2 regions of the Amycolatopsis granulosa genome follow, and region 2 is predicted to be linked to the other one. Evidence: predicted binding sites of a transcription regulator. Region 2 holds the regulator's gene; the other holds the start of a gene.

Region 1 (14,924 bases), 830 kb from region 2:
GGCGAGGCGGAACACGTTGGGCCGGGGAAGCAGCAGCTCGGGCGGCACCCCGGCCATCAGCAGGGCCATGCCCCGGTTGGCGGCCAGCACGGTCCAGCACCGGTCGACCACGACGGCCGGGTAGGGCTCGTGCGTCTCCAGCATCGTGTCGAGCGCCGCGCGGACGCCGGTCATCTCCTCATCGTCGAGGCTGCTCTCCCGGTAGGCCGGTGCGTATCCGGCGGCGAGCAGGAGCGTGTTGCGTTCCCGCAGGGGCACGTCGAGCGCGGCGCAGAGGCGGAGCACCATCTCGCGGCTGGCCCGGGCGCGACCGGTTTCGACGCACGACAGGTGCCGCGCGGACGTCTCCGCCTGGAGGGCGAGGTCGAGCTGGCTGAGCCTGCGGCGCCGCCGCCAGTCCCGCAGCAGCCCGCCGATCCGCGCCTCCGTCGCCATGACGTCACCGTATGCGCCCGCGATCATGTCAGCCATGACCTCTCGGGTCATTGATCGGTCGTGACCACGCTGCCAGCGTGGCGGGCATGAACGCCACGACCACCAAACCCGCGATGCTCCGCGCGACCCTCCGCGCCGATGGCTGGGGCACCGCCGCCTTCGGTGTCCTCATGCTGACGGGCAGCGGGTGGCTGGCGAAGCCGCTGGGTCTGCCGCTGTCCTGGTTCGCGCCGATCGGCGCCGTGATGATCGCGGGCGGCGCGGCGCTCGGCTACCTTGCGGAACGTCATGCAATCCGAGCGTGGGCGGTCCGGGCCGCGGTGCTGGTCAACACGGCGGCCGCGGTCGCGATCCTGGCGCTGCTGGTCCTGCTGCCGCTCACCGCGGTGGGCGTGGTGTTCCTGCTCGCCGGGGCCGCGTGGGTGACCGCCTTCGCGGTCCTGGAGCACCGCGGCTCGCGCCGGCCGCCGGAAACGCACGAAGGCCGTTCCGGCGAACCGGAACGGCCTTCGTGAAAACTGAGGGATGCTGGCGTCAGCGGGTTTCCTTGTGAACCCGGTGCGTACCGCAGTTCGGGCAGAACTTCTTCATCTCCAGGCGATCCGGGTCGTTGCGCCGGTTCTTCTTGGTGATGTAGTTGCGGTGCTTGCAGACCTCGCACGCCAGCGTGATCTTCGGTCGCACGTCGGTGGCAGCCACAGCAAAGCCTTTCTCTACACAACGAACCCCCCACAGGCGACTGTAACCTCATCAGCCGCCCCGCGTGGGGGTCCAGGGGGCTCGCCCCCTGGCGGGGGCCCGGGGGTCAGACCCCCGAGGAAATGGCGAAGCGGATCAGGCTCACGCAGTCCGTGAGCATAGTCCGCCCATCCGCGTAGCGGTGGCCGGACTTGAACCGGCGACACAGCGATTATGAGCCGCTTGCTCTACCGACTGAGCTACACCGCCTTGACCCGGCCGTCAGGCCCTCCCACCGGAGCGGGAGCGTCCTGCTGACCACCGAGCCCCAATACGGAATCGAACCGTAGACCTTCTCCTTACCATGGAGACGCTCTGCCGACTGAGCTATTGGGGCGAGTCCAACGCGTGAACGTTGAAGCCTCGAAGAGATTACATGGCCCGGTCCGGGGCTCCCGCAGGGGGGTCCCCTTTCACGTGAGCAGGGTCAGGACGGTCTCCATCTTCCGTCCCACCGACCGGGCGGTGCGCGCCTGCAGCCAGGCTTCCAGCCGGTCCTCGGCCAGCGGGCGGGAGATGAGGTAGCCCTGGGCCACGTCACACCCCATCGCCTCCAGCTGGTCCCGCGCGACGTCCTCCTCGACGCCTTCCGCGACCACCGCGAGGCCCAGCGAGTGGCCCAGCTCGACGATCGAGCGCACGACCGCCAGGTCGCCCAGATCGGTACCCATGCCGAGGACGAAACTCTTGTCGATCTTGACCTCGTCCACCGGCAGCTGCCGCAGGTAGGCCAGCGACGAATAGCCCGTGCCGAAGTCGTCGACCGCGAGCACGATGCCGAGGCCGTGCAGCTCACGCAGGATCGGCAGCGCCTTCTGCGGATCGGCCATGACACCGGACTCGGTCAGCTCGAACGTGAGCAGCTCCGGTGGCACGTCGAACCTGCGCAGCGCCCGCACGACCTTGGCCGGGAAGTCCTCGTCGGCCAGGTTGCGCACGGACAGGTTGACCGCGACGGAGATCCGCAGCCCCTCGTCCATCCACTTGCGCACCCGGATCAGCGACTGCTCCAGCACGAACCCGGTCAGCACGCCGACCAGCCCGGCCGCCTCGACGGCGGGCACGAACTCGTCCGGGTCGAGCCGGCCGAACTCGGGGTGCTGCCAGCGCACCAGCGCCTCCACGCCGAGGACCTGCTTGCTCGGCAGCGACACCTTCGGCTGGTAGTGGACGCTGACCTGACCCTCCTCGATGGCCTGCCGGAACTGGGTGACCATCTGGAACCGGCGCAGGAAGATCTGCCCCATGCTGGGCACGTACCCGCGGACCTCCTCGCCGCCGCGGGTGGCGCGGACGGCGACGTCGGCCCGCTGGAGCAGGGCGTCCACGTCGCCGGGGTCGACGGTGTCGTCGTCCGCGATGGCCGCGTAGCCGACCATCGCGTTCGCCTCGACGGTGAGCCGGTCGACGGGGTAGGGCACGGACAGCTGGGCGCGCAGCCTGCCGGCGGCGTCGTGCACGGCCTGTCCGCGCACGCCGGTGAGCAGCGCGGCGAAGGACGCGCCCTCCAGCCTGGCCAGCGGCACGTCCGGGCCGAGGGCGTCCCGCAGGCGGCGTCCGGCAGCCATCACCATGCGGTCGGCCCAGGCGTAGCCGAGGGCGTCGCTGACCGTCGAGAACACATCCAGGTCGATGCGCAGCACCGCGGCGTCGGCGGAGCCGGCGTGCTCGGCCAGCGGTTCACGCGCGACCTGCCGGAAACCGGGCCGGTTGAGCAGGCCGGTGAGCGGGTCGTGGTAGGCGTCGTGGCGCAGGGTGGCGAGCAGGCGGCGGTTGTCCAGCGCGGTCGCCAGGTGGCTGGCCATGGTGCCGAGCAGCTGGATGTCGTACTTGCCGAAGCCCCGCCAGCGGGACAGGCGGTCGTGCGCCTCGACGACGCCGAGCAGCTGGTTCGCGGTGCGCAGGGGCACCACCAGCGCTTCCTGCGCACCGCGGGTGATCAGGCCGGCGGCGATGTCGCCGTTCGCCTCGGTGACGCGGAAGTGCCGCACGTGCGACCCGGGCAACCGCAGCATCGGGTCGTCGGCGGGTGGGTCGGCCGAGGGCATCGGCTCCCCCGCGACGACGGTCCGCATGTCCGCGGTCGGTTCCAGCCGCAACCGCAGCACCACGCGACCGGCGGAGAGCTGGTCCTTGATGCGTTCGGCGATGGTCTGCCACTCGCTGACGTTGACGCCGGCCGCCAGGTCGTCGGCGCCGCTGGCCGGGCGGGCGGCGGCCTGCTGGCCGGACCGCGCGACCATCAGGCTCACGTCGGAGAGCGCTTCCATGTCCCGCTGCTCGCGCAGCAGGTCGGAGTAGGCCCAGTAGAGCGCGGACAGCCCGGCGAAGACGGCGAGCACCAGCGGCCAGGCGTTGGCGGTGCCCTCGATCACCAGGTAGCCGCTCAGGCCGACCGAGGCGTTGACGAACCCGACGACCAGGATGCGGCCGGTGAGCCGCAGCGCCGTGCCGATCCGCATGCGGCGGCGCAGCACCCGGACGGCGGCCAGGGCCAGCAAGGTGCTGGTCAGCGGCGCCGTCAGGGTGCCGGCGAGCGCGGCCGGCCAGCTCATCTCGGTGGTGCCCGCGATCAGCTGGACCAGGCCGGCCACGGCGAATGCGCTGGTGATCTCCAACAGGAACGCGCCGGCGTTGTAGAGGACGCGCCCGGAGACGCGACGGACCACGAGCGTGCTGATCCCGGCCACCAGGTGCGCGGCGAGCACGACCTCGAAAGGTGCCACGAAGAAACCGATGACCAGCGGGATCTCGGTGAAGGAAATGGTCCAGGAGATGCCCGACCGGACGTCGACGTTGATGCCGAGCTGCTCGGCGAGCAGGAAGGACAGGGCCAGCACCGGACCGATCCACCACAGCTCCGCCGAGCCGTGGAACGGCAGCCACAGCGCGACGGCCGCGGCGGTGAGCACACCGACGGAGAAGACGGTCAGCGTGTAAAGCCGGAAGCGGCGCTCGTCCGCCCGCGCCTCGGCACCACCAGAATTGGCGGCTGCCGCCGGGATGGGGCCGTCCGGCTTGCCATCGGAGTCCGGCATGCAACCTCCTTCCACCCACTCGCCCCAGTGCGCCCGCCGGTACCCATCGCACACGGAACCGTGATCCCGGTGCGAATGAGGGGATCACTGTACCCCGGAGGGCTTACTTGAGCCTCTTTCCGGCCACGATGAGATCAGCTCATGGTTAACAGCGTGCCAACTGCGGTGACCAGCGGAGACTTCCGGGTGACGGCAGCATTTCGCCGGTCGCTCCGGGTAGCCACCGTTCCGTACTAGTCGCCCACGCGATGACAGTGCGTAATTGGCCCAGCGGCATCGGGAAAAGATTCGCGGCAATGCGACGAGGCTCTCACTCCTGGGATCCGCAACGGCCACCGCTGCCCCGGTTTATTCCCGATTGCCGTCCGCTGCAAGCGAACTACCTGCGGAAACAAACCAGCCGTCGAGAAAGTTGAGCTATGCAGACTCAACCAGGTAGGGAGCAAACGATGACCGAAACCAGGCTCCTCCCCGTACTGCCCCTCGACGGCGACGTGGTGCTGCCCGGCATGATCGTCCCGCTCGAGCTCGACGGCGACTCCGGCGGCGAGACGCGCGCGGCGGTTGACTCCGCACAGGCGAAGGCACCGAGCACGTCGTCCTTCCCGGGCATCCGGTCGCTCCCGGCCGCGCAGGCCGAGGTCCTGATCGTCCCGCGGGTCCACGGGGAGTACGCCGAGCTGGGCGCGGTCGCGACCATCGAGCGCGTCGGCCGCATTCCCGGCGGCAAGGCCGCCGTCCTGCTGCGCGCCACGCGGCGCGCACGGGTCGGCCAGACCGGCGACGGCCCCGGCGCCGCGCGATGGGTGTACGCCGAGCCGGTGACCGAGCTCGCCGGCGAGCGCGCCCAGGCGCTGGCGGCCGAGTACAAGACCGTCGTGATCTCGATCCTCCAGCAACGCGGCGGCTGGCAGATGATCGACGCCGTGCAGCAGCTCGAGGACCCGTCGGCGATCGCGGACCTCGCCGGGAACTCGCCGTTCCTGAGCACCGGGCAGAAGCTGGAGCTGCTGAGCACGCTGGACGTCGCGGCGCGGCTGGAGAAATCACTGGAGTGGAGCCGGGAGTACCTGGCCGAGCTCGAGGTCACCGACACCATCCGCAAGGACGTCGCCGAAGGCATGGAGAAGCAGCAGAAGGAGTTCCTGCTGCGCCGCCAGCTGGAGGCCATCCGCAAGGAACTGGGCGAGCTGGACGGCACCGCCGACTCCGACGACTACCGCGCCCGGGTGGAGAAGGCCGACCTGCCGGAGCACGTCCGCACGGCCGCTCTGGCCGAGGTGGACAAGCTGGAGCGCACCTCCGACGCCTCGCCGGAGGGTGGCTGGATCCGCACCTGGCTGGACACGGTGCTGGAACTGCCGTGGCGGACCCGGACCGCCGACGTGCACGACATCACGGCGGCGCGGGCCGTGCTCGACGCCGACCACGCGGGCCTGGACGACGTGAAGGAGCGCATCATCGAGTACCTGGCCGTGCGGGCCCGCCGCGCGGGCGCGGGCAAGGGCCAGGTCGGCGGGCGCCACTCCGGGGCGGTGCTGGCGCTGGTCGGTCCGCCGGGCGTGGGCAAGACCTCGCTCGGCGAATCGGTCGCGAAGGCGATGGGCCGCGAGTTCGTCCGGGTCGCGCTGGGCGGGATCCGGGACGAGGCGGAGATCCGCGGCCACCGGCGCACGTACGTCGGCGCCCTGCCCGGCCGCATCGTCCGGGCGATCAAGGAGGCCGGCTCGATGAACCCGGTGGTCCTGCTCGACGAGGTGGACAAGGTGGGCGCCGACTACCGCGGCGACCCGACCGCGGCGCTGCTGGAGGTGCTCGACCCCGAGCAGAACCACACGTTCCGCGACCACTACCTCGAGGTCGAGCTGGACCTGTCCGACGTGGTGTTCCTCGCCACCGCCAACGCGCTGGAGACCATCCCCGGCCCGCTGCTGGACCGGATGGAACTGGTCACGCTGGACGGCTACACCGAGCACGAGAAGATCGTCATCGGCCGCGACCACCTGCTGCCGCGGGAGCTGGAGCGGGCCGGGCTGGGCCCCGACGACGTGCGGTTCACCGACGCGGCGCTGGGCCGGATCGCCGCCGAGTACACCCGCGAGGCGGGCGTGCGCAACGCGAACCGCACCATCGCGAAGGTGCTGCGCAAGATCGCGACCCGGGTCGCGCTGGACGAGGCGACGCTGCCGGTGACCGTCGACGCGGCCGACCTGGAGGGCTACCTCGGCCGACCGCGGCACCTGCCGGAGTCGGCGCTGCCCGCGTCGACCCAGCGGACCGCGATCCCCGGCGTCGCCACCGGTCTGGCCGTGACCGGCGCGGGCGGTGACGTCCTCTACATCGAGGCGTCGCTGGCCGACCCCGAATCGGGCAGCTCCGGGCTCACACTTACCGGTCAGCTGGGTGAGGTGATGAAGGAGTCGGTGCAAATCGCGCTGTCCTACCTGCGCTCGCACGGCGCCGAACTGGAACTGCCGGTCGGCGACCTGAAGGACCGTGGCGTGCACGTCCACGTCCCCGCGGGCGCGGTCCCCAAGGACGGCCCGTCCGCCGGCATCACGATGACCACCGCGCTGGCGTCGCTACTGTCCGGCCGGGTGGTGCGGGCCGACGTGGCGATGACCGGTGAGGTGTCGCTGACCGGCCGCGTGCTGCCGATCGGCGGGGTCAAGCAGAAGCTGCTCGCCGCCCACCGGGCCGGGATGAAGACGGTGATCATCCCGCAGCGCAACGAGCCGGACCTGGACGACGTCCCCGCGGACGTGCTGGCCCAGCTCGACGTGCACCCGGTGTCGAACGTCCGTGAGGTGCTCGACCTGGCGCTGGCGCCGGCCACCTCCCCGGTGGCACAGGCCGCCTGACGTGCTGCCGAGAGGCCGCCCTCCATCCCCCGGGAGGGCGGCCTCTTGTCATGCGACGGGTGCGTTTCGCGGCCGGATCGAGGACCGCGGACGCCCGGCACCACGCGGCCGGAGAACCCTGCGGTGCCGGGCGATGCGCGGTGATCACCAGGTGATTCCGGAGGTGGCGGGGCGCTCACGGGAGCGGCGGGTAGCGGGGCCGGCCCGGGAGCATTGCTTGTCGTCGCCGGCCCCGGGCGTGGTGCGGCGGGAGCGGTCCGCGCCGACCGTCCACAGTGTCCGGATCTCGCCGGTCTTCGTCATGGTCCGGGTCGCGCGCCGGCCTCGGCCTCGCCGCGCTGGTGGCACCGTCGCCATTCCACTGTCGCCACGCCACCGAGCACCACGTCCACCACCCGTTCCGCCAGATCGTCGGTGACCGGGAGGTGTCCGAACAGGACACGGTAGTAGGTGGTGGACGCGAGCATGTCCAGCACCAGATCGAGGTCGAGCTCCGGGTCGAGGTCACCGCGGTCGATGCCGCGCCGCAGCGCCGCCGCGGTGGACGACCGTCGCTTGTGGAAGTACTCGCGCAGGAACAGCTCGGCCAGTTCCGGGTCGTCGGCGAGGTCGGCCACCAGCGCGGGCAGCACGCGGCGCCCGATCCTGGTGGTGAACGCCTCCGTCAGCGAGTGGATGCCCGCGATCAGATCGCAGTGCGTGCAGCCGGTGTCGGGCGTCGGCGCGGCGCCGACCGTGGTCACCAGGGCGTCGACGACCAGGTGCTGACGGCCGCGCCAGCGCCGACGCAGCGCGGGCTTGCTGGTGCCGGCCCGTGCAGCCACCGCTTCCAGGGTGAGCCCCGCGTAGCCCACCTCGTTCAGCACGTCGACGGCGGCATCGCGCACGGCGACGTCGATGCGGTGGTCGCGCGGCCTGCCGGCGCGGCTGTTCGTCACGGCGCCCAGTCTACCACTTGCGTTCCGTTCCGGAACGGAACATAATCGCTTCCGTGTCCATCACCTCGACATCAGAAGGCGTGTTCTCGCCCCGCTACCGCGCCCGCACGGCCGGCATCGTGCTCACCGTCGGACTCGTCGCGCTCGAATCCCTGGGCGTGGCGACCATCCTGCCGGACATCGCGCGCGGGCTCGGTGGCCTCGGCTCCTACGGCTGGGGCCTGGCGGCGTTGATGCTGGCGAACATCGTCGGCACCGTGCTGGCCGGGCACGCCGCCGACCGCGGCGGTCCGGGCCGGCCGCTGGCGCTGGGGCTGGTGTCGTTCGCCGCCGGCAGCGTGGTGGCCGGGCTCGCCCCGACGTGGCCACTGTTCCTGGTCGGCCGGTTCGTGCAGGGGCTGGGCGTGGGCGCGGTGATGGCGATGGCCTACACGCTGATCGGCCTGGTCTACCCGGAACGGCTGCGCGCCCGGATGTTCGCGCTGCTGTCCTCGGCGTGGACCATTCCTTCCCTGGTCGGCCCGGTGATCGCCGCGACGGTCGCGAGCACGATCGGCTGGCGGTGGGTGTTCCTGTTCATGATCCCGCTGGCCGCGGTGGCCGCCTGGGGCACGCTGCCCGGCCTCGAGCGGCGGGAGCCCGGCCCCGCGGTCACGTCCCGGTGGCGCCCGCTGATCGGCAGCATCGCGCTCACCGCCGGCACCGGCCTGCTCCTGGCCGCGCTGGAGCTGCGCACGATCGCCCTGCTGGCCCCGCTCGCCGTGGCCGGGCTCGCGGTTGCCGTGGTCGCGCTCCGGCAGATCACCCCGGCCGGGACCCTCGCCGTCCGACGGGGCGTACCCGCCGGGGTGGTCGTCCGGTTCCTGCTGTGCGCGGTGTACTTCGGCACCGAGGCGTTCCTCCCACTGGGGCTGACCCAGCTGCGGCACCTCGACGCGTTCGAGGCGGGACTGGGCCTGTCGGCGGGTGCGCTCACGTGGGTGGCCGGTTCCGCGCTGCAGGCCAAGTGGGATCGCCACCGGCGGGTCACCGTGGCGCTGGGTTTCGCGGTTCTGGTCGCCGGAGTCGCGGTGCTGGCGTTCGGTGTGCTCGTGGGGCCGGGACTGCTCGCCGTGCTCGGCTGGGCGATCGGCGGCGTGGGCATGGGTGCCGCGTTCAACGCCGCCACCACCGAGACGCTCGGCCGCACGCCGGAGGAGCAGCAGGGGTCGGTCAGCGCGTCGCTCCAGCTGGCCCAGACACTCGCGACCGCCGTCGCGAGTGGACTCGGCGGCGCGCTGATCGCCCACCAGGGTCCGGTACCGGGCGCGTTCCTGGTGGTCTTCCTCGGCACCGCGGTCCTCGGTCTCGCCGGGGTCGTCGCGGCCCGGCGGCTCAGCGGAGCTGAGGTGTGATGCAAATCTCCCTCGTTCGCCGCTTGCCGCGATGATCCCTCCTGGGTTAGCACTCTTAGCAGGAGAGTGCTAACTGAAGAGAGGCCTTGACGGTCCGAGGAGGCAGCTTGAGCAGCGCGCATCGTCCTGCGTGGAAAGCCCGATCTGTTTCGCACCCCGCCGTGCACCGGGACAGCCATGATCGCCCGCTCCGGGTGGCGATGATCGTCCCGCCCTACTTCGACGTTCCGCCGAAGGCGTACGGCGGAGTCGAGGCGGTGGTGGCCGATCTCGCCGACGCCCTCGTCGACCGCGGGCACCGGGTCACCCTCATCGGCGCCGGCCACACCGGCACGAAGGCCGGGTTCGTCCCGGTGTGGGAGCGCACCGTCCCCGAACTGCTCGGCCAGCCGTACCCGGAAGTCATGCACGCGATCGCCGCGCGCCGGGCCGTGCAACGTCTCGCCGCGAGCGAGGGGGTCGACGTGGTGCACGACCACTCGCTGGCCGGACCGCTCAACGCACCCGCCTACGGGGTGCCGACGGTGGTCACCGTGCACGGGCCGGTGGGCGAGGACATGGCGCGCTACTACGGGGAACTGGGCGACGACGTGCACCTGGTGGCGATCAGCGACCGGCAGCGGGAGCTGGCGCCGGGTCTGAACTGGATCGGCACCGTCCACAACGCACTGCGCCTGGCGGACTGGCCCTACGAGTCCGAAAAGGACGACTACGCGCTGTTCCTCGGCCGGTTCCACCCGGACAAGGCGCCGCACCTCGCGCTCGAGGCCGCGCACCGCGCGGGGCTGCGGCTGGTGCTGGCCGGCAAGTGCGCCGAGCCGATCGAAAAGGAGTACTTCGAGCGGGAGGTCCGGCCACGCCTGACGGACAACGACCACGTGTTCGGCGTCGCCGACGCGAGCGCGAAGCGGGAACTGCTCGCCAAGGCCCGCTGCCTGCTCTTCCCGATCCAGTGGGAGGAGCCGTTCGGCATGGTCATGATCGAGGCGATGGCGTGCGGCACCCCGGTTGTCGCGCTGCGGTCCGGGGCGGTGCCGGAGGTCGTGGTGGACGGCGTCACCGGCCTGGTGCGCGACGATCCGGCCGACCTGGTGCAGGCCCTGCACGACGTCCGGCACCTCGACCCGGCCAAGTGCCGCACGCACGTCGCGGAGCACTTCGACGTCGGCGGGCTCGGCGCCGGCTACGAGACGGCGTACCGGCGGGCCGTCGAGGTCAGCAGTCTCCGCCGCGACTACGCCGCGCTGGACTCGGCGCTCGACCGCGCCTACGACCAGATGGACAACGGCGGCCCGGCGTTGCAGCCGTCCGGAGGCCGGTCGTGACCCCGGAAGCGTTCAACGCGGGCGAGCCGGTGCCGGTGACCAGCGCGGGCGGCACGGTCACGCTCGTCGAGGGCAGCACGTTCTGCCTGTCCGGGCCGGGCGGCGACATCCAGCCGGGCACCTCGCACGGCCTGTTCTTCCGGGACGCGCGGCTGATCTCGCGGTGGGAGCTGCGGCTGGACGGGCAGCCGCCGCACCCGCTGTCGGTCATCTCGCCGGAAGCGTTCGCGGCGCAGTTCGTGCTGCGCCGCAATCCCAAACCGGGGCAGGCGGACAGCACGCTGCTGCTGGTGCGCGAACGCCTCGTCGGCGACGGTCTCCGGGAAACGATCACCCTGCGGAACCTGGGCCGGGAGAACACGGTCGCGAACCTGACGCTGCACGTCGACGCGGACTTCTCGGACCTGTTCGCGGTGAAGGAGGGCCGGCCCGCGCACGGCGGGGCGGACGCCACGGTCGCCGGCTCGGAACTGCTGCTGCGGGACCGGTCCGACGGCTCCCGCGGCCTGTCGGTCAGTGCCACCGCCGATCCGCTGGCCGCGCCCGGAGTGCTGAACTGGCGGGTCGTCGTGCCCGCGCGCGGCGAGTGGTCGACCGAGATCGTGGTCCAGCCCACCGTCGGGAACCGGCGGGTGCGGCCGCAGTTCGATCGCGGCGAGGAGGTCGCGGCCAGCGGGCCGGCCCGCAAGATCCGGGCGTGGCGCGACGTGAGCACGATGATCGCGGCCGACGATCCGGTGCTCACCCAGGTGCTGCAGCGGACCGAGAGCGACCTCGGCGCACTGCAGATCCACGACACGAGCCAGGACGGACGGCCGTTCGTCGCCGCCGGCGCACCGTGGTTCATGACCCTGTTCGGGCGGGACAGCCTGCTCACCGCGTGGATGGCGCTGCCGCTGGACGTCGGCCTCGCGCTCGGCACCCTGGAGACCCTCGCCGAGTTGCAGGGCAAACGGGTCGACCCGCTGACCGAGGAGGAGCCCGGCCGGATCCTGCACGAGCTGCGCCTCGGCCCGGACAGCGACCAGGTGCTCGGCGGCAGCCACTACTACGGCACGGTGGACGCCTCGCCGCTGTTCGTCATGCTGCTGGCCGAATGCTGGCGCTGGGGGGCGGACGAGACCGCGGTGCGGGCTCTGCTCCCGGCCGCGGACGCGGCGCTGGACTGGCTGGAGCGCTACGGCGACCGCGACCGCGACGGGTTCGTCGAGTACCGGCGCGCAACCGACCGCGGCCTGCTCAACCAGGGGTGGAAGGACAGCTTCGACGGCATCAACGACGCGGCCGGGCGGCTGGCCACCACGCCGGTCGCGCTGTGCGAGGTCCAGGGGTATGCCTACGCGGCCTGGCTGGCGCGCGCCGAACTGGCCGACGCGTTCAACGACCCGGCCACCGCCACCCGCTGCCGGGAACGGGCCGATCAGTTGCGCGAGCGGTTCGCGGAGACGTTCTGGCTGCCCGAGCAGGGCTGGTACGCCGTGGCACTGGACGGGCGCAAGCAGCCGCTGGACGCGTTGACCAGCAACACCACTCACTGCCTGTGGTCGGGCATCGCCACCGACGAGCACGCCGCCGTGCTGATCGAGCGGCTCAGCCGGCCGGAGATGGACAGCGGGTTCGGGTTGCGCACGCTGTCCTCGGCGATGGGCGCCTACAACCCGATGAGCTACCACAACGGCTCGGTGTGGCCGCACGACACGGCGATCGCCGTGGCCGGCTTGCTGCGCTACGCGCACCTGCCGGGCGCGGTGGAGCTGGCGCAGCGCCTCGCGACCGGACTGCTGGACGCGGCGGCCGCGTTCGGCGGGCGGCTGCCCGAGCTGTTCTGCGGTTTCTCCCGGTCGGAGTTCAGCCCCCCGATCCCCTATCCGACGTCGTGTTCGCCGCAGGCGTGGGCGAGCGCGGCACCGCTGCTGCTCGTGCGGTCGTTCCTCGGGCTCGAACCGCACGTCCCGCAGCGGCGGCTGGCGGTTCGCCCGCACCTGCCCGAGCGGTGGGGCCGGCTGCGCCTGTCGGACCTGCGGCTGGGCGAGCTGACCGTGCACGTCGAGGCGGACCACGACGTGGCGAAGGTGCGGGGGCTGCCGGAAGGGTGGGACCTGCGGATCACCGGGTGATCCGGATCCCCACGGGCTCGTCGCCGGCATCACGGGCGGGAACTACCTGGTCGTCGACGTGGGGAGTCCGACGCATTGGACATCCCGTGGGGCTGGCGAAGCTGGAGCCGGGCCTGGCCAAGCTCCGACCGCGACCGGGAAACAGTCTTCCCCGTTCCGGCGGGGAAGGCTCTTTACTGGTGTGCATGCTGTCGCTGCCGGATCCCCTGCCCGAGTTCGGTGACGTGCGGTTGCGTCCGTTCGACGACGGTGACGCCGACATGCTGATCGACATGTCGTCGGATCCGTACGTGCCGTTGACCGGGACGCTGCCCGCCAACGCGACGCGGGACGAGGCGCTGGCCTACATCCGGCGGCAGCACGGCCGGTTGCGGACGGGGTACGGCTACTCGTTCTGCATCGCCGACCGGCGCAGCGGCGAGCCCTGGGGGCAGATCGGGCTGTGGCTGGCCGGGCTGGACCAGGGGCGGGCATCGGCCGGGTACTGCATCGCGCCACGCAGCCGGGGGCGCGGGCTCGCCGGACACGCCCTGCGCGCGCTGACGCGGTTCGCCTGGACGATCGGCGAGGTGCACCGGGTGGAGCTGTTCATCGAGCCGTGGAACGCGGCGTCGGTGCGCACGGCGGAGGCCGCCGGGTACGAGCGGGAGGGGTATCTGCGCAGTTACCGCGAAATCGGCGGGAAACGCGTGGACATGCTGTTGTACGCGGCGGTGCGCGGGCGGCACGCGGGCACCCGGCGGCAGGCGCCCGCGTAGCCGGGCGTCACAGCTGCGCGTTGATGTCCTCCTCGGACAGCGCGTCCACCTCCAGCTAGATCTGCTCCAGCGCGCCAGCAACGGCAAACACGGTGCCCGGGACGGCAGACACGGCGGCCGGAGCGGCGAACACGGCGCGCTGTGGGCTAGTCCTTCTTCGCCCGGCTGGGTGCGACCCGGGGCGGCTCGTTCGGCTGTTTCGGGTACACCGGTGGCCAGGGTGCGTCCATCAGGCCCGCCGCCATGTCCCGTTCGGACATCTCCAGCAGCGGCTCGATGGACTGCGGCCGCGAGTACATCCCGGCCCACGGGTCACCGCGCCGGGACACCAGCTCCGGTACCGTCGTGAGGGTCAGCTCACCGGGCTCCACAGTGGACAACTCGTCCCAGCCGATGGGTGCCGACACCTGCCCACCCGGCCGTGGTCGCACGCACCAGGCACCGAACACGGTCTTGTGCGGTGCGTTCTGGTTGAAGTCCACGAAGACCCGCGCCCCGCGTTCCTCCTTCCACCACTGCGCGGTGATCAGTTCCGGGTGCCGCCGCTCCAGCTCCCGCGCGAGCGCGACGGCGGCGGCACGCACCTGGTACGAGTCCCACCGGGACTCCAGCGCCACGTACACGTGCAGCCCGCGCGAGCCGGTGGTCTTCAGGAACGATGCGATGCCCAGCGAGTCGAGCCGGTCCTTGGCCAGCACCGCCGCTTCCCGGACCTGCGCGAAGCTCACCCCCGGCGACGGGTCCAGGTCGATCCGCAGCTCGTCGGTGTACGAGGGCTCCGACGCGCGGTAGGGCCACACGTGGAACCCGATGCACCCGAGGTTCACCGCCCACAGGATGTGCGCCAGGTCCGCCGCCACCAGCGCGTCTGAGGTCGTGCCGTTCGGCGTCGACACGACCGTCGTCCGCGCCCAGGACGGAGTGGACTTCGGCACCCGCTTCTGGAACCACGACTTGCCACTCGCACCGTCCGGGTACCGCTCCAGCAGCAGCGGCCGGTCCCGCAACGTGTTCATCAGCGGGCCCTCGACCGCCTGGTAGTACCGCACCAGGTCGAGTTTGGTCTCGCCGCGTTCGGCGAAGTACACCTTGTCCGGCGACGAGATGCTGACCTCGGTGCCCTCGATGGGAACGGCGCTCACGCTTTCACCTCGCTGAACAGGGCGGTCAACTCCGCCGGCGGTACCTCTTCCAGCTGGTCGTAGCGGCACGACCCGGGTGTCCGGTCGGGACGGAACCGCACCAGCCGGGTGGCGTGCCGGAACCGGGCGGCCTGCAGGTGGTCGTAGCGGACCTCGGCGACCAGCTCGATCCGCACCG
Region 2 (14,924 bases):
CTGCTGCCGGCGCGGCCCGCCCCGGCCTGGATGCCCATCGCCGCGAGCGCACGGGACACGTGATCGCTGACCTGCACGCCGAGCAGGGCGCCCAGGGCCGACACCCCGGCCGAACCACCCAGTGTGCGGAAGAAGGTGACCACCGACGACGAGGAACCCATGTCCTTCATCGCCACCGTGTTCTGCACGACCAGCACCAGGTTCTGCATCAGCGCGCCGACGCCGAGGCCGAGCAGCGCCAGGTAGGCGCCCATCAGCACCAGGTTGGTCCGGTGATCGATGGTGCTGAGCAGGAACAGGCTCGCGACCAGCAGCACCGCGCCGCCGAGCATCCACCCCTTGGTCTTGCCGGTGCGCGAGATGACCTGGCCGGCGACCGTCGAGGACAGGAACAGTCCCAGCATCATCGGGATGGTCATCAGACCGGCGTGCGTGGGCGAGTAGCCGCGGGAGAGCTGGTAGTACTGCCCGAGGAACACCGCACCGCCGAACATCGCCGTGCCGACCGACAGGCTGCCGATCACCGCGAGGGTGAAGGTGCGATTGCGGAACAGCCGCAGCGGGATCACCGGGTCAGCGACCCTCGATTCGACGAGCACCGCCAGCGCCAGCGCCACGACCGCGCCCGCCAGGTAGCACAGCGTCGACCAGGACCACCAGGCGAAGCTGCCGCCGGCCAGGGACACCCAGATCAGCAGCAGCGAGACGCCGCCGACGAGCAGGGTCGCGCCCAGCCAGTCGATCTTCACCTGCCGCTTGAGCACCGGCAGGTGCAGGGTCTTGCCCAGGACGATGAACGCCGCCACCGCGACCGGGACGGTGATCCAGAAGTTCCAGCGCCAGCCCAGCGGCGAGTCCACGATCACACCGCCCAGCAGCGGTCCGGCGACCGTCGCCAGCGCGAACACCGCGCCGATGTAGCCGCTGTAGCGGCCGCGGTCGCGCGGGGAGATCATCGCCGCGATCACGACCTGGACCAGCGCCTGCATGCCGCCGAGGCCAAGGCCCTGGACCGCGCGGAACGCGATCAGCTCGGGCATGGACTGGGAAATGCCGCCGAGCACCGAACCGGTCGTGAAGACCACGATCGACAGCTGGTACAGCATCTTCTTGCTGAACAGGTCCGACAGCTTGCCCCAGATCGGGGTGCTCGCCGTCGAGGCCAGCAGGGTGGCCGTGACCACCCAGGTGTACTGGCTCTGCGAGCCGTCGAGGTCGGCCAGGATCGTCGGGAGTGCGTTCGAGACGATCGTGGAGGACAGCACGGCGACCAGCAGCGCCAGTAGCAGGCCGGCGAACGCGCGCCTGACCTGGCGCGGTGTCATCGCCTCCTGGTTCGCTGTCGTGCTCACTTCTGCGATCACTTCCTCTTCTCCGCCGGGGCGGACGCGCAGGGGACCGGCGCGTGGCCGAGGGCCTCGCGCAGTCCTTGGTTCATCAAGGTCAACCGGTCGGTGAGTCCTTCGACCTCGTCGTCGGTCCAGTCCGCGAGCGCGCGCTGGATGAAGTCGACGTGCAGTGCGCGCCAGCGCTCCAGTTCGGCGAGGCCCGTCTCGGACAGGCTGATCAGGCTGGCCCGGCCGTCCTCGGGCGCGGGCCTGCGCACGATGAGGCCGGCGGCGGCGAGCTGGGCGATCTGCCTGCTGACCACCGAGATGTCGACCATCTTGCGTTTCGCCAGTTCCGATGGGCGGCTTTCGCCGTGCACGTGGAGTTCGGACAGCAGCATGGCGGCCGCGGGGTGCAGGCCGTCGTGCTCGCGCTGCCAGGACTGCGTGATCCAGGCGTGCTGGAGCTGTCCGGCCGCGCGCAGCGCACGCATCAGCTGGACGGCCCTCTCTTCGCGGTCCCCCATCGACCCACCTCCAGGTTGGTTGTCATATACAACTATAGAGTGGGTAGTTGTATGCCACAACTATCTAAGTAGGTGATGTGTCCCACGGGTTCTCCCGAACCACCCGGAAGGAGCAACTTCGCGTGGATCCGCATCCGGGCCGGATACTCTGCGACCGGCCGGTAACTCGTTCGCGAGCCGGCGACTGACTGAGCGGGGTGGATTATTCATGATCGTTTTCACGGCGAACGGGTGCTCTGGCCTGCTGCTGCATGGCGCGCGGCCGCGGTTGCGCGTTCATGAATAATCGATCGCGAGCATGACCGAGCACCCCGGCGCACCCCGGAGCAGCCCCGCACCCATGACCGCCGACCCCGTCAGTCCCGTACCCCGGTCCGTGCACCGGCAGGCGCCGCCTGCCGTCACGGCGATGGTGCGCCTGATCCGGGACTCCTGGGCGAAGGCCGAGCCGTACCTGCCCGAGGTGACCCAGTTCTTCTACGGGATGCTGTTCACCCTCGCCCCGGCGACGCGGGACTTCTTCCCGATCAACATGGAGGTGCAGCGCAACCGCATGGTGCGTGCGCTGGTCCACGTCGTGCAAATGGTCGACCAGCCCGACGACCTGGTGCCGTTCCTGCGGCAGCTCGGCCGCGACCACCGCAAGTTCGGGGTCGTGCCGAGCCACTACGAGGCGGTCGGCACCGCGCTGCTCGCGGCGATGAAGACCCAGCTCGGACCGGACTGGACCGACGAGGTCGAACGCGCGTGGGCGGAGGCGTTCACGATCATCGCCCGTCAGATGCAGGCAGCGGCCGCCACCGACACCAACCCGCCGAACTGGTCCGCGCGGGTGGCCGAGCACCGGCGGCTGACCTGGGACCTGGCGATGGTGCGGCTGGAGCCGGACCAGCACATCCCGTTCCGCCCCGGGCAGTACCTGAGCGTCGAGGTGCCGCAACGGCCGCGGCTGTGGCGGTACCTGTCCCCGGCGAACGCACCCCGCCCGGACGGCTCCGTGGAGTTCCACATCCGCGCCGTCGAGGGCGGCTGGGTGTCGCGGGCCATCGTGAGCCACACCCAGCCGGGGGACGTGTGGCGGTTCGGGCCACCGGTGGGCACGCTCGGCGTGGACCGGGACAGCGGCCGGGACGTGCTGATGGTCGCCGGCGGCACCGGGGTCGCGCCGATGCAGTCCATGCTCGACGACCTGTCCCAATGGGGCGAGAACCCGAAGGTGCACCTGTTCTACGGCGGCCGCACGTGGGAGGACCTGTACGCGCTGGAGATGTTGCGGATGATCGCCTCCTGCAACCCGTGGCTGACCGTGACGCCGGTGGTCGAGTCCGGGCCGCGGCCGGTCGGCGGCGAGGAGGGCACCCTGGCCGACGCGGTGACCCGGTACGGCGCCTGGCCAGGGCGGGACGTGCTGGTCGCGGGCTCGCCGGCGATGATCCGGGCGACCGTGTCGCGCATGCTGGTGGCCGGCACCGCGCTCGACCAGATCCGGTACGACCCGTTCACCATCGACTAGTCCGCGCATGGAGATCCCGGTCTCGGACGGCACCATCCGCGGGCACCTGGCCACGCCGCGGCGGGAGGTCGCCGGCGAGCCGCCGTGGCCCGGAGTCGTGGTGGTGCACGACGTGGTGGGCCTGTCGCGGGACGCGCGCAACATCACCGACCGCTTTGCCGCCGCGGGGTTCCTGGCGCTGGCCCCCGACCTGTACTCGCGCGGCGGGTTCGTCCGGTGCGTGCGGTCGGTGTTCCGGGAGCTGACCGCCGGCCGCGGGCGGGCGTTCGACGACCTCGGTGCCGCCCGGTCCGTGCTGGCCGCCCGGCCGGACTGCACGGGACGCGTCGGCGTGGCGGGGTTCTGCATGGGCGGCGGGTTCGCGCTGGTGGCCGCCTCCCGCGGGTTCGCCGCGTCCGCGCCGTACTACGGGCCGCTGCCCGCTGACCTGTCCGCTTTGGACGGAGCTTGCCCGGTCGTGGCTTCCTACGGCGGGAAGGACCGGTGGCTCAAGGGTGCCGCGGCGAAGCTGGACGCGGCGCTGTCGGCGCGTGGCGTCCCGCACGACGTGGTGGAGTACCCGACGGCCGGGCACAGCTTCGCGAACCAGTTCCCCGGCCCGGTCGACGTGCTGCTCAAGATCGCCGGGATGAGCTACGACCGCGACGCGAGCGAGGACGCCTGGCGCCGGGTGCTCGCCTTCTTCGCCGAGCACCTCCGCTGACACCCAGGACGACAGCAGCCGCCGGGGCCGGCGCTGGATGGTCCACAGTGGACGTCCCGGAGTGGATCGCCCCGGCCAGGGGGGATCGCCCCTCGGCGAACCGGTCATCGCCGCCGGCGTGGCTTCCAGACCACCAGCGCCGTTTCCTGCCTCATCGGCACCAGATCCTTGCGGTAGGACCGGTGCACCGCCGCCGCGGCCTGCTCGGCCGCCGCGTACGCGGTGGCGATCTCCTCGGTCAGTTCGGCGATCCGGGACCGTAGCGCCTCGACCTGGTTCTCCAGCTCGATGATCCGTTTGATGCCCGCGAGGTTCACGCCCTCCTCCTGGGACAACCGCTGCACCTCACGCAGCAGCGCGATGTCCCGCATGGAGTAGCGCCGCCCGCCGCCCGCGGTGCGCCCCGGCGACACCAGGCCCAGCCGGTCGTAGGACCGCAGCGTCTGCGCGTGCAGGCCGGACAGCTGCGCGGCCACCGAGATCACGAAGACCGGGGTCTCCTCGTCCGCCCCCTGCGGCAATCCGCCGAACACCTCGATCAACTCCTCTCGCGGAGCAGTTTCGTGATCTCCGGGCGCGGATCGTGCTTCTCGGCGATCTGCGCGTACGCCTCGAGCGACTCCCGCTCCGCGGACTCCAGCCGGGACGGCACGGCCACCTGCAGCGTGACGAGCAGGTCGCCCTGCGCACCGTCCCGCTTGCGGATGCCCTTGCCGCGCACCCGCAGGACCCGGCCGCTGCCGGTGCCCGCGGGCACCTTCACCGAAACCTTCCCGTCCAGCGTCGGCACCGTGATCGTCGTGCCGAGCGCCAGCTCGTGGTAGGCCACCGGAACCGTGATCGTCAGGTCGTTGCCCGAACGGCCGAACACGGGGTCCGGGTTCACGTGCACCCGGACGTAGAGGTCACCGGCCGCGGCGCCGCCCCGGCCCGGTTCACCCTGGCCGGCCAGCCGGATGCGCTGGTTGTCGTCCACCCCGGCTGGCACCCGCACCGTCAGCGTGCGCGTCTGGATGCTCACACCCTCGCCGCCGCACTCCGGGCACGGGTCGTCGATGATCCGGCCGCGGCCGCGGCAGTCGCGGCACGGCTCGGAGAACGCGAACGCCCCCTGGCTGCGGCTCACCAGCCCGGATCCCTGGCAGGTGGGGCAGGTGCGCGGCGAGGTGCCCGGGCGGGCACCGTTGCCGTGGCAGGTCGAGCAGGTCGCCGGACTGGACAGCCGCAGCGGCAGGGTCGCGCCCCGCACCGCCTCGGCGAAGTCGATCCGCACGTCCGTCTCGACGTCGGCGCCGCGCTGGCCCCGTGCCGTCGTGCCCTGCTGGCCGCGCCGGCCGAACAGGCCGCCGAGGATGTCGCCGAGCCCGCCGAAACCGCCCTGCGCGCCAGCGGTCTGGCCGAAGATGTCGCCGAGGTCGAAGCCGCCCGCGCCGCCGCCGGCACCGGGGAAGCCGAAGCCACCGGGACCGCCGCCCGACCCGAACAACTGCCGCGCCTCGTCGTACTCCTTGCGCTTGGCCGGATCCGACAGGACGCCGTACGCCTCCGAGACGGCCTTGAACTTCTGCTCGGCCTCCGTGTTGCCCGGATTGGCGTCCGGGTGGTTCGCCCTGGCCAGCTTGCGGTAGGCCTTCTTGATCTCGTCCTGTGAAGCGTCGGAGGAGACGCCCAGCTCACGGTAGAAGTCCTTACCGATCCACTCCCGCGCACTCACCGGACGTCTCCTCCTCTCGCTGTCGGAACAGGGTTACTGCTGTGTGTTCTCATCCGGCAACTGCTCGACCGGTAGCTCACCCTCGACCGGGCCGTCGCCCGGCTCGTGATCGGTGACGCCCACCAGCGCGGCCCGCAGCGTGCGGTCGCCGAAGCGGTAGCCGCGGCGCAGCACGGTCGTCACCGTCGGCCCGGACACGTCCGGCGAGGTGCTGTGCTGCACGGCCTCGTGGACGCTCGGGTCGAAGGGGTCGCCCTCCGCGCCGAACGGCTCGAGCCCGATCCGCTGCAGGCTCGCGACCAGCTTGTCCGCGACCGCCTTGAACGCGCCGGTGAGATCACCGTGCTGCTCGGCCCGTTCGAAGTCGTCGAGCAGCGGGAGCAGCTCGCCCACCACGGTGGCCTTCGCCGCGGAGACCACGGCCTCCCGGTCGCGGTCCACCCGCTTGCGGTAGTTCGCGAACTCCGCCTGCAGGCGCTGCAGGTCGGCGGTGCGCTCCGCGAGCTCCTTCTCGACCTCGGACGGCGCGGCCACCGCGTCGTCCACGATGGACTCGCCGAGCGATGGCCCGGCGGAGGCCGCCGGGGCGTCCTGGGTGGACGCTTCGGCAGCCTCCGGCTGGGTCCGCACCTGACCGGTCTCCGGGTCGATCTTGCGCCGGTCCCGGACGACCAGGGGCTCGGTGACCGGCTCCTGCTCGTCGATCTCGTTCGAGTGGCGTCCCGTCACTTCTTCTCGTCCTCGTCCACGATCTCGGCGTCCACCACGTCGTCGCCGCCCTTGCCCTCAGACGAGCCCGACGCGCCCGACGCGCCCGAGTCGGCGCCCGGAGTGGCGCCGCCGGACTGCTGCGCGTTCGCGTACAGGGCGGTGCCCAGCTCCTGCGACGCGGTGTTCAGCTTCTCGATGGCTTCCTTGATCTTGGCCGTGTCGGTGCCCTTGAGCGCCTCGTTGGCCTCGTCGATCGCGGTCTTGACCTTGCCCTTGAGGTCCTCGGGCAGCTTGTCGTCGTTGTCCTTGACGAACTTCTCGGTCTGGTAGACCAGCGTCTCGGCCTGGTTGCGGGTCTCGGCCTCCTCGCGGCGCTTGCGGTCCTCCTCCGCGTGCGCCTCGGCGTCCTTGACCATCCGGTCGATGTCCTCCTTCGGCAGCGCGGAGCCACCGGTGATGGTCATCGACTGTTCCTTGTTGGTGCCCAGGTCCTTCGCGGTGACGTGCACGATGCCGTTCGCGTCGATGTCGAAGGTGACCTCGATCTGCGGGACGCCGCGCGGGGCCGGCGGGATGCCGGTCAACTCGAACATCCCGAGCTTCTTGTTGTGCGCGGCGATCTCGCGCTCGCCCTGGAACACCTGGATCTGCACCGACGGCTGGTTGTCGTCCGCCGTGGAGAAGATCTCCGACCGCTTGGTCGGGATGGTCGTGTTGCGCTCGATGAGCTTGGTGAACACGCCGCCCTTGGTCTCGATGCCCAGCGACAGCGGGGTCACGTCGAGCAGCAGGACGTCCTTGACCTCACCCTTGAGCACACCGGCCTGCAGCGCCGCGCCGACCGCGACGACCTCGTCCGGGTTCACGCCCTTGTTCGGCTCCTTGCCGCCGGTCAGCTCCTTGACCAGGTCGGACACCGCCGGCATGCGGGTGGAACCGCCGACGAGCACCACGTGGTCGATCTGGCCGACCGAGATGCCCGCGTCGCGGATGACGTTGTTGAACGGTGCCTTGGTGCGGTCCAGCAGGTCGGAGGTGATCCGCTGGAACTCCGCCCGGGACAGGTTCTCGTCCAGGAACAGCGGGTTCTTGTCCGCGTCGACCGTGATGTAGGGCAGGTTGATGTTGGCGCTGCTCGAGCTGGACAGCTCGATCTTCGCCTTCTCCGCCGCCTCGCGGATGCGCTGGAGCGCCATCCGGTCCTTGGTCAGGTCGATGCCGTGGCTGGCCTTGAACTTGTCCACCAGCCAGTCGACGATCCGCTGGTCCCAGTCGTCACCACCGAGGTGGTTGTCACCGCTGGTGGCACGAACCTCGACGACGCCCTCGCCGATCTCCAGCAGCGACACGTCGAAGGTGCCGCCACCGAGGTCGAAGACCAGGATGGTCTGCTCCTTCTCGCCCTTGTCCAGGCCGTAGGCCAGGGCGGCCGCGGTGGGCTCGTTGACGATGCGGAGCACGTTCAGGCCGGCGATCTGACCGGCCTCCTTGGTGGCCTGCCGCTGCGCGTCCTCGAAGTAGGCGGGGACGGTGATGACCGCGTCGGTGATCTCCTCACCGAGGTAGGCCTCGGCGTCGCGCTTGAGCTTCATCAGCACGCGGGCGCTGATCTCCTGCGCCGTGTAGGCCTTGCCGTCGATCTCGGTCTTCCAGTCGGTGCCGATGTGCCGCTTCACGGACCGGATCGTCCGGTCGACGTTGGTGACGGCCTGGTTCTTCGCCGGCTGGCCGACCAGCACCTCGCCGTTCTTGGCGAATGCGACGATGGACGGGGTGGTCCGGGAGCCTTCGGAGTTGGCGATGACCGTCGGCTCGCCGCCCTCCAGGACAGCGACGACCGAGTTGGTCGTGCCGAGGTCGATGCCGACCGCTCGCGCCATGGTGTGTTCCCTCCTGGTGTGCCTTGTGCGCAGCTCTTGAGCTGCGGTTTCGCGCCCGCGTTGAGCGCTTCCCACTCAAGTTCTATCTCGGGCGCGCGATGGGCGTCAACCAGACTTGAGTGCTACTCGCTCAACCTTTCTGACAGGGTAACGAGCGGGTTCGCGCCGTTGTTCCCGGCGTCCCGGAACTTCCCGGGGGATCAAGCCTGCGCCACCGACACATCGCCGCTGGTGCTGCTGACCTCGAGGACGTGCTGGGCGGCCGGGTCCTGCGCCACGTCGATGTGCCGGTCGCCGCTCATGGTGTTCCCGGAGACGCGGTAGCGGTCCCGGGGAACGACGACGCGGACGTCGCCGCTGGCGGTTTCGGCCCGCACGTCCTGCGGGACGCTCAACCGCACCTCGATGTCGCCGGATTTGGCGTTGGTGGTGACCGGGCCAGTGACATCGCGAACCTCGATGTCACCGGAGCTGGTGCGCAGGTCGGCCGAGGCGGCGCCGTAGACGGTCAGGTCGCCGGAGCGGACCTCGCCGTTCACGGTCGTCCCCCGGGGCGCGACGATGTCGTAGTCGACCGTGCAGTCGCGGCCGCATCCGTCGAGCCGGAGCCGCCCGCCGTCGACGGTGAAGGCGTCGCCGGGCCGGTCACCCCGGTAGTGGTACGTCTGGTGCACCGAGGTGGTGGCCGTGTCCTCGATGCGGACGCGCACGTCTCCCGAGTCGTTGTCGATCTGGACCACCGAGACCGGCTGGGTGACGTCGGCGCTGGCTTCCGCACGGGCCGAGTTCGGCCACCAGTTCCACCCCAGCGCGATCCCGGCCCCGACGACGATCAAGGCGACCCCGCCGATCGCGAGTGCAGGCTTGCCCATTGCGTCCTCCCGGATCACGTTTTCGTTGTGGATCACGCTATGGCACGCGGTGGGCCACCGGTATCGGGGAAGCCCCCGGTTCCACCCGGGGGTCACCCGGAATCGCACTAGGGTGATCAGCGGCCCCTGCGGCCACACTGTGACGAGGAGGAATCGATGCCACAACCGCCGAACCCCTACGAATTCCTGCCGTCGGTGCCGTCCTTCACCGTGCGCAGCGACGACATCGCCGACGGGGAGACGCTCGCCGCTCCGCAGTTGAGCGGCATCTTCGGCGTCCCGGGTGGCGCCGACCGGTCACCGCACCTGGCGTGGGAGGGCTTCCCCGCCGAGACGAAGAGCTTCGCCGTGACCTGCTACGACCCGGACGCCCCGACGGCCAGCGGCTTCTGGCACTGGGCCGTGTACAACATCCCCGCCTCGGTGACCGAGCTGCCCTCCGGCGCCGGTGACGGCTCCGGTCTGCCGCCGGGGGCCGTGACGCTGACCAACGACGGTGGGGTGCGGCAGTTCCTGGGCGCCGCGCCGCCGCCCGGGCACGGGCCGCACCGGTACTTCTTCGTCGTGCACGCCCTGAACGTCGAGTCGCTGGACCTGCCCGACGGTGCGACGCCGGCCTTCCTCGGCTTCAACATGTTCGGCACGACCGTCGGCCGGGCGACGATCACCCCGGTGTACGAGAACAAGGGCTGACGCGCCGCGCGGTGGCGTCGCGGGCCGGCGGCGCCACCGGGGCCCCGGCAGCTCACGCGGTGACGTCGGCCGGTAGCCGGCCGCTCGGGCGCTCGGTGATGATTTCGATGTCCGGTGAGCCGTCGAGCCGCAGCGCGCAGGGCACCAGGTCGCCGCTCGCGTCGGGCGAGGTGCGCACCCACTCCTCGATCTCCCCGGCCCAGGCCGAGCTCGCGCCCGCCACGACGATGTGGTCCGGGCTGATCAGCCCCACCACCACGGTGTCCTCGCCGACCTTCCCGGCGGCGTTCTCGTGGAAGTCGTCCAGCACGATCGCGGACCCGGCGCACAGGTTGTCGTCGCCGCGGCCCAGGGTGAGCAGGGTGCCCTTCTCCGCATCGGTGTACGTCCTGAGGACCAGCCCCCGCTTGAGGTTGGTCATCGCTTCGCCCGCCAGCGCCAGGTACTCGTCCTCGCTCATCGCCTCGACCGTGTTCCGCATCAGGTGGAGCATGCCGACCCGGCCGGCGGAGGTGACCGTGGTCCGCGCGAAGCCGAGGTAGAGCCTGCCCGCCACCACCGGCACGGAGGCGTAGTGCTCCAACGGGCTGTCGTGGGTGTGCAGGACGGGCAGCCATTCGCCGTCTTCCCCGTCGTCCGCGACCGTCTCCTCGGCGCGCTCCCGCGCTGCTTCCTCGGCGGCCCGCGCCATCACCTCGCCCGCGTGTGCCAGTGCCGCGCTCCAGTCGTCACCCTCGGGGCGGTCGAACTGGTGGGTGCGCTCGACGCGGCCGAACATCCCGGCCAGGAAAACCCGGTCCACCCGGGACGGCTGCCACAGGCAGTGCACCCTGGTCACGTCCGTGGCCTGGATGTTGCGCTCCGCCTGCACCTGGCGCCACGCCTGCCGCACGGCGTCCTCGTCCTTCGCCGGCGCAACTCCCCGGGCCAGATCGTCCTCCCTGCCCTTGACCTGGAAGATGACGATGTTCATGTCCATGTCCACGCGTTCTGGACGTGGTTGAACCATGTTCGGTTGCCCGTTCAACGCGGGCTTGCCCGGTTCAACGCGGTTTGAGAAGGTACTCCACCGTCGGCCGCAGCTCTTCCGCCGTCGGCGGCTCGTCGTCGATCAGGCCCTGGATGAGCAGGCCGTCGATGCCGGCCAGGAACACCCGCAACGCCACCAGGTCGTCCGGCCGCACCATCGACGTCAGCACGTCCAGCCACCGCCGTGCGGCGGGCCGCAACTCCGGTCGCCGCGCGGCCAGCAGGTACAGCTCGTACTCCGCCATCGTCCGGCCGCGCCGCGGTCCGAGCGCCTCCGCCAGTAGCGTGGCCACTTCGGACGCCCCGCGGCTGCCCCGGGAGCGCGCCCGGTCGATCGTCCAGTACACCTCGGTCGCCATGTCGCGCGCGCACGAGATCAACGTCGCGATCAGCAGGTCGTCCAGTGTTTCGAAGTGGTACGTCGTCGAGGTCGTGGGCACCCCGGCCTCCGCGGCCACCGTCCGGTGCGTGACCCCGGCGACCCCGTCCCGCTCGATCACCCGCAGTGCCGCGTCGATGATTTCCTGCCGACGCTTCTCGCCGCGCGCCCGGCGGCCGTCGCGCTGCGGTTTCACGCCGAGCCCACCTCGATCAGCACGACCCCGCCGATCACCAGCGCCAGCCCGGCCACGATGGTCAGGTTGACCGTCTCCCCGAGGAACAGCACCCCGATCAGTGCGACGGCCGCGACGCCCACCGCCGCCCAGATCGCGTACGCCACCCCGACCGGCATCCCGCGCTTGAGCACGCTCGCGAGCGCGGCGAACGCGACGAGGTACCCGGCCACCACGACCAGCGAGGGCCACAGTTTGGTGAAGCCCTCCGACAACTTCATCGAAACAGTAGCGGTGACCTCGGCCGCGATGGCCAGAGCGAGGAGCAAATAGGCAACCATCTCGTTAAACTACCGGTACGATCGTCCCGGTATCCAGCGAGTCCTACGCCACACTCGTGGGACTCGAGTCGCGCCGATCGGTTACTCATGGGTAAATCCGGTTAGGCTCCCGCCAACCCACCACACGGACGAAAGGCCCCGATCATGGGTGCACTGCAGATCACGCTGGGCGTGGTCGGCGTCGCCGTAAGCATCGTCGCTTGGATCATGTTCGGCACCGGCGTGTACCGGATGGTCCGGATCATCCGGCTCGGACAACCGGACGGCACGCGCAACGGCCCGTTCGGGCCGCGCCTCGCCACGCTGATCAAGGAGTTCGCCGCCCACACGCGGATGAACAAGTTCCGCCACGTCGGCCCCTGGCACTGGCTGGTCATGTGGGGCTTCCTGATCGGCTCGCTGTCCTGGTTCGAGGCGTACGGCGAGACGTTCGACCCGCACTTCCACTGGCCGGTCATCGGCGCCTGGAGCATCTGGCTGCTGCTCACCGAACTGCTCGGGCTGGGCACCGTGGTCGGCGGCCTCGCCCTGGTGGTCGTCCGCCAGCTCAACCACCCGCGCCGCGCCGACCGGCAGTCGCGCTTCGCCGGGTCGAACTTCAAGCAGGCCTACTTCGTCGAGACCGTGGTGATCGTCGAGGGCCTGGGCATCCTCGGCGTGAAGGCGTTCAAGATCTCCAGCGGCATCGAGGACCCGGCGCTGTGGACGAGCTTCGTCACGAAGCCGCTCGCCGAGATCCTGCCGGCCAGCACGGTCGCGGTCACCATCACCGCGCTGGTCAAGCTGCTGTCCGGGATGATCTGGCTCTACGTCGTGGGCCAGACGCTGACCATGGGCGTGGCCTGGCACCGGTTCAGCGCGTTCTTCAACATCTACTTCAAGCGCGAGGACGACGGCGGGGTCGCGCTGGGCCGGCTCAAGCCGATGATGAGCGGGGGCAAGCCGCTCGACTTCGAGGAGGCCGACCCGGAGAAGGACGTCTTCGGGGCCGGCCGGGTCGAGGACTTCAGCTGGAAGGGCTGGCTGGACTTCACCACCTGCACCGAGTGCGGCCGCTGCCAGTCGCAGTGCCCGGCGTGGAACACCGGCAAGCCGTTGTCGCCGAAGCTGGTCATCACGCAGCTGCGCGACCACGCCTACGCGAAGGCGCCGTACCTGCTCGCCGGTGGCAAGAAGGACGTCACCGGGGAAGAGGTGGGCCTGACCGGCGAGAACCCGTACGCCGGCATCGACGTGCTCGCCCTGGCCGAGGCGGAGCGGCCGCTGGTCGGCGATGACGGCGGTGTCATCGACCCGGACGTGCTCTGGTCGTGCACCACCTGCGGTGCCTGCGTCGAGCAGTGCCCGGTGGACATCGAGCACGTCGACCACATCGTCGACATGCGGCGCTACCAGGTGATGATCGAGTCGAACTTCCCGACCGAGCTGAACGGGATGTTCAAGAACCTGGAGAACAAGGGCAACCCGTGGGGCCAGAACGCCAAGGACCGGTTGGCCTGGGCGGAGGACCTGGACTTCGAGGTGCCGGTGTTCGACGGCGAGCTGGGCGACACCGAGTACCTGTTCTGGGTCGGCTGCGCCGGTGCGTTCGAAGACCGCGCGAAGAAGACGACCCGCGCGGTCGCCGAGCTGCTGCACATCGCCGGGGTCAAGTACGCGGTGCTCGGCCCGGAGGAGTCCTGCACCGGTGACCCGGCCCGCCGCGCCGGCAACGAGTTCCTGTTCCAGATGCTCGCGCAGCAGAACGTCGAGGTGCTGAACTCGGTGTTCGAGGGGCGCGAGCCGGGCAACCGCAAGATCGTCGCGACCTGTGCGCACTGCTTCAACACCCTCGCCAACGAGTACCCCGAGCTGGGTGGGCAGTTCGAGGTGGTGCACCACACGCAGCTGCTGAACCGCCTGGTGCGGGAGAAGCGGCTGGTGCCGGTGGCGCCGATCGCGGACGACGTCACCTACCACGACCCGTGCTACCTCGGCCGCCACAACAAGGTGTACGAGGCGCCGCGTGAGCTGGTCGGCGCGTCCGGCGCGCAGTTCCGCGAGATGCCGCGGCACGGGGACCGGTCGATGTGCTGCGGCGCGGGCGGTGCCCGGATGTGGATGGAAGAGAAGATCGGCAAGCGGATCAACATCGAGCGCGTGGACGAAGCGCTCGGCACCGCACCGTCGAAGATCGCGACCGGCTGCCCGTTCTGCCGGGTGATGCTCACCGACGGGGTGACCGCGCGGCAGAACGACGGCAAGGCGAGCGAGAAGGTCGAGGTCGTGGACGTCTCGCAGCTGCTGTTGTCGGCGGTCAAGCGCCGCCCGCAGCCCGAACCGGCGCCCGGCGCGGAGTCGCTGCCCGCCGTCGAGTCGGACCCGCTGGAGGCGGACGCCCGGACCGACAAGGTGCCCACCGGAACCCCGCTGCCCGCCGAGGACAAGTAGCCCGGCGAGCTCGGACCGCGGGGGCGCCACCGGAACTGGTGGCGCCCTCGCGCGTAAGAGACCAGCTCAGTCGCGCAGGGCGGCGGCTGCTGCCGCGGACATCGTGGATTTGATCGTTCCCAGCGTGCCGGTGTCCTTGCCGGCCGGCGCGCGCACCCGATAACCGGGCAGCTGCTCCGAGATCAGAGCCGGCGGCACCGGTCACAGCGCGGCTCGGGCGTCCAGGCCCGCGCCTGCGCGCCGAGTTCCGCGCGGATCCGGTGGCGCGGCTTGACGTTTCCGGCCTCGTCCTGCCACGGCGTGCCGAACACCCGCATTTCGCGTCGCCGTTCCCCGCACACCGGACAGCGCACGCGGCGGAAGACCCGACGGCTCGCCACCTGGCCGTGCCGCCCTCCCGACATGTCACCCCTTCCGCACCCGGAAGTTGGACGAGCCGGAATGCTATCCACAGTGTGCCGCGGCGAGCACGAGTGGAGCCGGCCCGGTGCGTCCGCGACAGTGGGCGGGCGGGCTCGACGTGATGCTTCCGCGTCCCGCCGGCCACCTCAATAGCCCGATCGAGTCAAACCGGCCAACCGGGACACCAAGGTATTTCGGGCCAATGAGGCCATAGGTCGTGCGGACCG

The links. The regulator HspR, encoded in region 2, represses chaperone genes until heat shock. The targets are predictions, from matches to a motif close to ANNTTGAGTNNNNNNNACTCAANNT.
Region 1: a site for HspR is predicted at 4,621-4,645, ahead of lon (endopeptidase La). Genes of this name have one in related genera too.

What each region holds. Positions count from the first base shown of each region.
Region 1 covers NZ_JAANOV010000001.1:2,700,651-2,715,574, forward strand. Annotated here, with positions in the region: gene FHX45_RS13050 (helix-turn-helix transcriptional regulator) at 1-471, opposite strand, end outside; gene FHX45_RS13055 (hypothetical protein) at 522-950, shown strand; gene rpmG (50S ribosomal protein L33) at 970-1,134, opposite strand; tRNA gene FHX45_RS13065 (tRNA-Met) at 1,311-1,383, opposite strand; tRNA gene FHX45_RS13070 (tRNA-Thr) at 1,438-1,510, opposite strand; gene FHX45_RS13075 (putative bifunctional diguanylate cyclase/phosphodiesterase) at 1,587-4,211, opposite strand; gene lon (endopeptidase La) at 4,661-7,072, shown strand; gene FHX45_RS13085 (TetR/AcrR family transcriptional regulator C-terminal ligand-binding domain-containing protein) at 7,372-8,010, opposite strand; gene FHX45_RS13090 (MFS transporter) at 8,064-9,404, shown strand; gene FHX45_RS13095 (glycosyltransferase family 4 protein) at 9,566-10,729, shown strand; gene FHX45_RS13100 (glycogen debranching N-terminal domain-containing protein) at 10,726-12,846, shown strand; gene FHX45_RS13105 (GNAT family N-acetyltransferase) at 13,032-13,604, shown strand; gene ligD (non-homologous end-joining DNA ligase) at 13,751-14,746, opposite strand; gene FHX45_RS13115 (ATP-dependent DNA ligase) at 14,743-14,924, opposite strand, start outside.
Region 2 covers NZ_JAANOV010000001.1:3,527,445-3,542,368, forward strand. Annotated here, with positions in the region: gene FHX45_RS17220 (MFS transporter) at 1-1,325, opposite strand, end outside; gene FHX45_RS17225 (MarR family winged helix-turn-helix transcriptional regulator) at 1,361-1,855, opposite strand; gene FHX45_RS17230 (globin domain-containing protein) at 2,196-3,368, shown strand; gene FHX45_RS17235 (dienelactone hydrolase family protein) at 3,376-4,071, shown strand; gene FHX45_RS17240 (heat shock protein transcriptional repressor HspR) at 4,176-4,613, opposite strand; gene dnaJ (molecular chaperone DnaJ) at 4,610-5,785, opposite strand; gene grpE (nucleotide exchange factor GrpE) at 5,819-6,514, opposite strand; gene dnaK (molecular chaperone DnaK) at 6,511-8,376, opposite strand; gene FHX45_RS17260 (DUF4097 family beta strand repeat-containing protein) at 8,577-9,248, opposite strand; gene FHX45_RS17265 (YbhB/YbcL family Raf kinase inhibitor-like protein) at 9,405-9,941, shown strand; gene FHX45_RS17270 (hypothetical protein) at 9,994-10,914, opposite strand; gene FHX45_RS17275 (TetR family transcriptional regulator) at 10,985-11,545, opposite strand; gene FHX45_RS17280 (DMT family transporter) at 11,542-11,865, opposite strand; gene FHX45_RS17285 ((Fe-S)-binding protein) at 12,010-14,295, shown strand; gene FHX45_RS17290 (hypothetical protein) at 14,362-14,493, opposite strand.